DNA from 2 places in the Arthrobacter sp. KBS0702 genome. Region 1 is predicted to be linked to the other one. Evidence: riboswitches for the same ligand, from Rfam matches in the RefSeq annotation. Region 1 holds a riboswitch; the other holds the start of a gene.
What was found. A riboswitch is a leader RNA that binds a small molecule or an ion and turns the genes downstream of it on or off. The one in region 1 is predicted to bind S-adenosylmethionine.
Positions count from the first base shown of each region.

Region 2: linked by a shared signal. The riboswitch ahead of FFF93_RS11135 (aminotransferase class V-fold PLP-dependent enzyme) and the one ahead of FFF93_RS05245 (bifunctional o-acetylhomoserine/o-acetylserine sulfhydrylase) in region 1 are both predicted to bind S-adenosylmethionine.

Region 1 covers NZ_CP042172.1:1,153,759-1,158,015, forward strand. The annotation lists gene FFF93_RS05235 (isopenicillin N synthase family oxygenase) at 1-836, shown strand, start outside; gene FFF93_RS05240 (VOC family protein) at 968-1,606, opposite strand; SAM riboswitch class IV at 1,831-1,946, shown strand; gene FFF93_RS05245 (bifunctional o-acetylhomoserine/o-acetylserine sulfhydrylase) at 2,009-3,325, shown strand; SAM riboswitch class IV at 3,508-3,623, shown strand; gene FFF93_RS05250 (homoserine O-acetyltransferase) at 3,635-4,257, shown strand, end outside.
Region 2 covers NZ_CP042172.1:2,417,052-2,421,308, reverse strand. The annotation lists gene FFF93_RS11140 (class I SAM-dependent methyltransferase) at 1-143, opposite strand, end outside; gene FFF93_RS11135 (aminotransferase class V-fold PLP-dependent enzyme) at 233-1,624, opposite strand; SAM riboswitch class IV at 1,659-1,772, opposite strand; gene hisN (histidinol-phosphatase) at 1,870-2,682, opposite strand; gene FFF93_RS11125 (ribosome small subunit-dependent GTPase A) at 2,765-3,880, opposite strand; gene aroA (3-phosphoshikimate 1-carboxyvinyltransferase) at 3,864-4,257, opposite strand, start outside.

The sequences.
Region 1 (4,257 bases):
TCTTCGAACTGCCCGAAGACCAGAAGCTCGCGATCGAGAACGTCCATAGCCCGCAGTTCCGCGGCTACACCCGCGTAGGCGGCGAAATTACGGACGGCGCGGTGGACTGGCGCGAACAGATCGACATCGGCGTCGAGCGCGCCGCCGTGGAGCCCGGACCCGGCGTCGCCGACTACTGGCGGCTGGAGGGGCCTAACCTCTGGCCGGAGGCGCTGCCCGAGATGCGGGGAATCGTCTCCGAGTGGACTGAGCGGCTCAGCGCCATCTCCCTGGACCTGCTGCGGGCCCTCGCCGTGTCCCTCGGGGCGCCCGAGGACACCTTCGATGCCGCGTTCGCCGCGCGGGCCTTCCCGCTGCTCAAGATCGTGCGGTATCCGGGGGAGTCCGATCCGGAACCCAAGCAGGGCGTCGGATCCCACCGTGACGGCGGGGTCCTGACCCTTCTCCTGGTCGAGCCCGGCAAGGGCGGACTCCAGGTCGAGTACCAGGGGAAATGGATCGACGCGCCCCAGGTACCCGGGACCTTCGTGGTCAACATCGGCGAAATGCTTGAGTTGGCCACCGACGGCTATCTGAAGGCGACCCTGCACCGGGTGATCTCCCCCCTGCGCGGCACGGACCGGATTTCCCTTCCGTTCTTCTACAACCCGGCGCTGGATGCGACCATGCCCCGGCTCGCAGTGAGCCCGGAGTTCCAGGCCAAGGCCCGCGGGCTGTCGGTCGACCCGAGCAACAGCCCGATCCTGGAGACCTACGGGGACAACGCCCTGCGCTACCGGCTGCGCGCCCACCCCAACGTCGTCGAAGCCCACCACCCGGACCTGCTCGGGGGCTGACGGCGGCCGCCCTGACCCAGGGGCCCGGCTGCCGTCTTAGCCATGGGCGGCTTAACGAAATTCGGCCGCCAGCGGTGGGTGGCATCATTGGCACCCGCTGCTGGCGGCCGAAGTTTTTCGGACCGGAAACGTCAGATGGTGACGGCTCCGGAATCGGTTTCGAAGGTGACGGACAGGATTCCCGGCGTCCCGTGCGGGGCCAGCCAGTTCACGTCCACATCCTCCAGCGGCTTCTCCACCGGTTCGCCCAGCCACTCGGTGACGCGCTCGGCCGAGCCGGCGATGGTGAGCGCGGACATCTTGACGTTGCTCGCGTAGGCGTTGGACGGGTGCAGGGCCGGGTCGCCCTCCCACTTGAGCATGTAGGGGACCTGCGGGTCCGCGATCAGGCCCAGGATCCCGATCTGCTTCCAGACCAGTTCGCGGCCGTCCGGGAACTTGCGGTTGCCGTTGACGGCGGACCGGCCCAGGCGCTCCTCGAAGGGAGCCAGGTCGTCCACCTCGACGCACCAGCCCATCCAGCCGCCGCCGGCAGCCGAGCGGGCACGCACGGCCTGGCCAAACGGCGCCTTGTCCGAGGCGGGGTGGTCTAGGACCTCCACAACCTCCAGGTACTTGTGCCCGGCGAGCGGGATGATCATGTTGCGGGTCCCGAATCGGGGGTGTACTCCGCCCTTGACGGCTTCGACGCCGAGGGCAGACGCAATACGTTCGGTGGTGGCCGCGAGGCCATCTTGTTCACAGGCGTAAGAGACGTGATCCATGCGCATGCCCTCATCTTGGCACTTTGTGATGGAGCTCTCAGCTTAGGCTCTCCTAACCATCATAGGATGTCCAGGTTGCCTGTCGGCCGTGCGGCAAATCCGCCCGGAAACGCGGCGGTTTCCCGGGGTCGGCCGCCTGCCCGCGAACGCCCTGCGGCGGGCCGGGGGGACAAATTCATATTCGTCACAAAGCTATCCAGCCGCCGGGGCGCCTTCCTAGACTGAAGCCAGGTCATGAGCGCCAGCATCAAGCCCCGGCTTGCTGGCCGGCAACCCTCCTTGCGCGGTGGGGTGCCCCGGGTGAAGACCTGGCCCTCCGGCAACCGCCGGAAGGCAAGCGCGGCGCCAGAGCCGGTCCGGCCCCAGGAGGCCAGGGCGGCCTGTGCCCAGTCACACAGGAGCTCTCCAATGTCCAACGCCTGGTCCTTTGAAACCCGTCAGATCCACGCCGGCCAGCAGCCGGACTCCGCCACCGGCGCCCGGTCGCTGCCGATCTACCAGACGACGTCGTTCGTCTTCCCCAGCGCCGAAAGCGCCGCCAACCGGTTCGCGCTCGCCGAACTCGCCCCCATCTACACCCGGATCGGCAACCCCACCCAGGACGCGGTGGAGCAGCGGGTGGCGAGCCTCGAGGGCGGCCTCGGGGCCCTCCTGCTGAGCTCCGGCCAGGCCGCCGAGACCTTCGCGATCCTGAACATCGCCGAGGCCGGAGACCACGTCGTCGCCAGCCCCAGCCTGTACGGCGGCACCTACAACCTGCTGGCCCACACGCTGAAGAAGTTCGGCATCTCCGTGACGTTCGTGGAAGACCCGGACAACCTGCAGCAGTGGCGCGACGCCGTGCAGCCGAACACCAAACTCTTCTTCGGCGAGGTGGTCTCCAACCCCCGCCAGGACGTGCTGGATATCGAGGGCGTCGCGGACGTGGCGCACCGGGCCGGGGTGCCACTGATCGTGGACAACACCCTCTCCACCCCGTACCTGATCCGGCCGATCGAGTGGGGCGCCGACATCGTGGTCCACTCGGCCACCAAGTACCTGGGCGGCCACGGCGCCGCGATCGCCGGCGTGATTGTGGATTCCGGCAACTTCGACTTCGGCAAGGACCCGGAGCGCTTCCCCGGCTTCAACACCCCGGATCCCACCTACAACGGCCTGGTCTATGCCCGAGACCTCGGGGCGGACGGAGCGCTGGGGGCAAACCTGTCCTTCATCCTCAAAGCCCGGGTCCAGCTGCTGCGCGACCTCGGCTCCGCCGTCTCCCCGTTCAACGCCTTCCTCATCGCCCAGGGCATCGAGACGCTGAGCCTGCGGGTGGAGCGGCACGTCGCCAACGCCGTCAAGGTTGCCGAATGGCTGGAAGCCAGGGACGACGTCGAATCCGTTGCCTACGCTGGGCTGCCGTCCAGCCCGTGGTACGAGCGCGGCCGCAAGTACGGTCCGAAGGGGACCGGCGCCGTCGTTTCCTTCAACCTCGCCGGGGGAGCGGAGGCCGGCAAGCGCTTCGTCGACGCCCTCGAACTGCACTCGCACGTGGCGAACATCGGTGACGTGCGCTCGCTGGTGATCCACCCGGCGTCGACCACCCACAGCCAGCTCTCGCCGGAACAGCAGGCGGTGGCCGGCGTCAATCCCGGACTGGTGCGGCTGTCGGTGGGACTTGAACACATCGACGACATCATCGCCGACCTCGACGCCGGCTTCCGGGCGGCCAAGGACGCCTGAGGTCGCACGGCGCCGAATTTCCCCACCTTTGCGGGCACGACGGCGGGACGCACCGACATTTAGGGGCGACCCGCCGGACACGGCCTTCAAACGTGGGGAAACTGCGGTGAGTAAGGATGCGGCTGTCACACGGCCGTCACAATCTTCGCCATTGCGCCGCCGGGTTTCGTAGAATCGACGCAGGTCATGAGTGCCAGTGACAGCCCCGGCTTGCTGGCCGGCAACCCTCCTTCCGCGGCGGGGTGCCCCGGGTGAAGACCTGGCCTGCCGGTCAGCTGGCGGCGGGCAAGCGCGAGGTTAGGTCCACACATGACGATTGCCGTCTCCCGCACGGGAGTACCCGAAAACAAGTCCTCCACCGTCCCCGACGGGACGGTACAGTACCTGCCGATCGGTTCACTGGCGCTGGAATCCGGCGCCACCCTGCCGGAGGTCACCCTCGCCTACGAGACCTGGGGCACCCTCAACGCGGACGCCTCCAACGCCGTGCTGATCGAACACGCCCTCACGGGAGACACCCACGTCACCCGGGGCGCCGGCGAGGAGCCCGGGTGGTGGGAGCAACTGGCCGGACCGGGCGCTCCGGTGGACACGGACAGGTATTTCGTCGTCTCCATCAACATCCTCGGCGGCTGCTACGGCTCCACCGGCCCCTCGACGCCCGGCCCGGACGGCCGGCCCTGGGGCTCGCGCTTCCCGCTGGTGACCCTCCGGGACAGCACCGCCGCAGAAGCCCGTCTCGCCGATGCCCTGGGGATCGGGAGCTGGTACGCCGTGCTCGGCGGCTCCCTTGGCGGAGCGCGCGCCCTGGAATGGGCAGTCAGCTACCCGGACCGGGTCCGGCGCTGCGCCGTCATCTCCGTGGGTGCCAGCAGCACCGCGGAGCAGATCGCCTTCGCCCAGGCCCAGACGCTCGCCATCCGCCAGGACCC
Region 2 (4,257 bases), 1.3 Mb from region 1:
AGCCAGTCGGCAGAGTCGGCGGGGTAGCCGGGCCGGACGCGGTCGTAGTGCTCGCCGCCGTCCTGGAAGCTCTGGCCGAGCTCCTGCCGGCGTTCGTGCTGGAGTTTGGGTCCCCCGTGCAGTTTGGGGCCGCCGCGTGCCACGTGCGATCTCCTTCGGGCTCTGGTGGGTACCTACCGAATTTACCGCACGAGGCGGGCGCGGTGCTCGTTGCCGGCCCTCGATCCGGTCGCTAGTCCGTGTTGCAGGGGGCGGCCCCCGCGGTGCCCGGCGTGTTCGGCGCCCAGTGCGGGTAGCTGCGGGTGTCGTTGGCCGGGACCCAGCGGCCGGCGTCCACGACGTAGTCCCAGCCCAGGCCGTTGCGCCGCAGTTCCTGGAGCCCGGCGAGCAGCCGCTGCGCGTCTTCAATCCGGGACCCGAGGCCGAAGCTGGCGCGGAGCGAGCCGGCGGGCAGGCCGAGCCGCTTCAGCAGCGGGTGCGCGCAGAACCGGCCGTCGCGCAAGCCAATGCCGTGCTCCGCGGACAGGTACGCGGCGACCAGGCCTGCGTCGTAGCCGGCGACCGAAAAGTTCACGACGCCGATCGTGCCGGGGCCCTCCGCCTGGTCGGCGTCCTCGAAGATGTGGTGGACGCTCACGCCGTCGATCCGCCGGAGCCCCTCGACCAGGAAGGAACGGATGGCGTCCTCGTGGGCATGCCACTGCCGCTCGTCGAGGGCTTCGATGACCTGGGCGGCGCGGGCCAGCGCGGCGGCGCCCAGGACGTTGGGGGAGCCGCCCTCGTGCCGTGCCGGGCCGGTGGTCCAGCTGACAGTGTCGAGCCGGGCGTCCCGCACCGCGCCGCCGCCGGCGAGGTGGGGTGTGCCGGCGTCGAGCCAGTCCGGGCGGCCGACCAGGACCCCGGCGCCGAACGGGGCGTAAAGCTTATGCCCGGAGAAGGCGAGGTAGTCGACGTCGTCCGCGGCGATGTCGATGCGGCGGTGCGGGGCGAGCTGGGCGGCGTCGACGGCGATCCGGGCGCCGAATTCGTGCGCGAGGGAGGCGAGCTCGCGGATCGGCAGGATTTCGCCGGTGACGTTGGACGCGCCGGTGACGGCGAGCAGGCTCACGCCGCCGTGCGCGAGTTCCGTCCGGAGCCGCGCCAGGGTCCCGGCCAGGGTGCCGGCGGCGACGACGCTCCGGTGCGGGACGTTTTGCCAGGGCAGCAGGTTCGCGTGGTGCTCGATGTCGAGGTAGAGCACCTCGCCGGTGTGCCGGCCATCGGCGACGGGCAGGCAGCCGGCCAGCAGGTTCAGCGAGTCGGTGGTGTTCCGGGTAAAGATCACGGAGTCGTCCGGACGCCCGCCGACAAAGTTGCGGACGATGTTCCGGGCGTTTTCGTACACCGAGGTGCTGAGCTGGGAGGCGTAGCCGGCGCCGCGGTGGACGCTGGCGTAGTACGGCAGGATCTCGTTCAGGTAGGCGGAGACCACGGACAGGGCCGGGGCGGAGGCACCGTAGTCCAGGTTGGCGTAGCGGACGTAGCCGCCCTGGATCAGGGGGGCCTGGATTTCGGCGCCGGAGACCGCGGACAGCGGCCGGCGGGCAGCAGCGGCGGGAGGGGCAGGAATGGTGGCAGTCGTCATGGGACCTCGCTCGAAAAGGACCCCACATACCGGGGATCCGCGCTTGCCGGGTCCGTTCCGGACCGGCCAGGTCGTCACCCGGGGCACCCCACCGCGAATGGAGGGTTGCCGGCCAGCAAACCGGGGTTTCGCGCTGGCACTCGTGACCTGTTTCGAGCGTAGGCCATGGCCGCTGCAGCAGAAAAGGAGCGGCAGGAATGTGAAGTGCTTTGTTACGGGATGCGCCCGGGAGCCGCCGGAATTCCCTAGAGCAGGTCGTCGAGATCCGGGTTGAGGCGCTTGAGGACTTCCGAGTGCAGGATCGAGTTGGTGGCCAGGGCGTTGCCGCCGAAGGGGCCGTCCTCGCCCTCGAGGGAGGTGAAGCGGCCGCCGGCTTCCGTGACGATCGGGACCAGCGCGGCCATGTCGTAGAGGTTGAGTTCCGGCTCGCAGGCGATGTCGACGGCGCCTTCTGCCACGAGGCAGTAGGACCAGAAGTCGCCGTAGGCACGGGTGCGCCAGACTTCTTCGGTGAGGCCGAGGAACTCGTCGAGGTTGCCGCGCTGCTTCCAGCCGCCCAGGCTCGAGTAGGACAGCGAGGCGTCCGAGAGCTTGGAGACGTTGGAGACCTTCAGCCGGGTGGCGGCCGCCAGGGACCGGCCCATGTACGCGCCGGCGCCTTTGGCAGCCCACCAGCGCTTGCCCAGCGCGGGGGCGCTGACGACGCCGACCACGGGCTCGCCCTCGTCGACGAGGGCGATCAGGGTGGCCCAGACGGGGACGCCGCGGACGAAGTTCTTGGTGCCGTCGATCGGGTCGATGATCCAGCGGCGCGAGCCGTGGCCGGTGCTGCCGAATTCCTCGCCGAGGACCGCGTCGCGAGGGCGGGAACGGGACAGCTGCCCGCGGATGGCTTCCTCTGCGGCTTTGTCGGCGTCGGTGACGGGGGTCAGGTCCGGCTTCGTCTCGATCCGAAGGTCGAGCGCCTTGAAGCGGCTCATGGTCTGGGAATCTACGGAATCTGCCAGTACATGGGCAAGGCGCAGGTCATCGTTGTAGCTCGAAGCGGGTTGGCTCATGGTTCCAAACTACCGTCAAAAGCCGCCGTAGACCGGGAGGCCACGTCGCTGCCTGCCCAGGAGACCCTGTGAGGAGACCCTGCTAGGAGACGCTGCCGAGTTCCTTGGTTTCCTGCGCTTCAAGCCGGGGGTCGGTGCCGAGCAGCCGGCGCAGCGAGGCGAGCCGGGCAGGACCGGACGGGCCCGCGTGGCCGTCCTGCACCCAGGCGTCCACCCCGCAGTTGACGGCGGCGGAGTCGTGTTTGCAGCCGCGTTCGCAGTCCTCGGTGCCGGGCGCCAGGTCCGGGAAAGACCGCAGGATCCGGTCCGGGTCAACATGGGCCAGTCCGAAGGAGCGGATCCCGGGGGTGTCGATGATCCAGCTGCCGGCGGGCGCGTCGTGGACCTTCAGCGCCAGGGCGGAGGAGGACGTATGGCGGCCGCGGCCGGTGACGGCGTTGACGCCACCGGTGGCACGTTCGGCCCCGGTCAGGGCGTTGACCATGGTGGATTTTCCGACGCCGGAATGGCCGAGCATGACGGTGACTTTCCCGTCGAGGTAGGCACGCAGCTGGGAGACGGCGGCCTTGTCCAGCCGGGCGGACAGACCGTCATCGGAGCGGGCGTCGATGCCGGAGGCCGCCGAATCCGCGGTCTTGGAAATGATCACCGGGAAGTCGAGGTGCTGGTAGTTGGCGAGGAGTTCCGCGGGATCCTTGACGTCGGCCTTGGTGACGAGCAGCAGCGGCTCGATTCCGGCGTCGTAGGCGGCCACCAGCGCACGGTCGATGAACCCGGTGCGCGGTTCCGGGTTGGCTGCGGCCACGACGACGACCAGCTGGTCGGCGTTGGCCACGACGGCGCGTTCGATCGGGTCGGTGTCGTCGGCGCTGCGGCGCAGCAGCGTCCGGCGGTCCTGGATCTTGACCAGCCGCGCCAGGGTGTCGGGTTCGCCGCTGACGTTCCCGACCAGGGAGACGAAGTCGCCAGCCACCACGGGGTTGCGGCGCAGTTCCCGGGCGCGGGCGGCGATGATCTTGCGTTCGTCCGGGGTGCCTTCGCCGACGACGGCGGTGTACCGTCCGCGGTCAACAGTGATGATCCGACCGGTGACGGCGTCGTCGTGGCTGGGCCGGTCCTTGGTCCGGGGCCGGGTGCCCTTCTTGTTGGGGCGGATCCGGACATCGGACTCGTCCCAGGAGTCAGTGCTGCGTGCCACCGGCGGCGTCCTTCTCTGCTGTGGTTCCCTGCGCCAGCATGCCTTCCCACAGTTGCGGGAAGCCGGGCATGGTCTTTGCCGTGGTTCCGATGTCCTCGACCTCGACGCCGGGCACGGCCAGGCCCAGGATGGCACCGGCGGTGGCCATACGGTGGTCGGCGTAGCTGTGCACGACGCCGCCGTGCAGCGGGGCCGGCCGGATGATGAGACCGTCGGCGGTTTCTTCGGCGTCGCCGCCGAGCCGGGTGATTTCCGCGACGAGGGCGGCGAGCCGGTCCGTTTCGTGGCCCCGGAGGTGGGCAATACCGCTCAGCCGTGACGGGCCGGTGGCCAGGGCGCAGAGCGCGGCCACGGTGGGGGCAAGTTCGCTGGTCTGG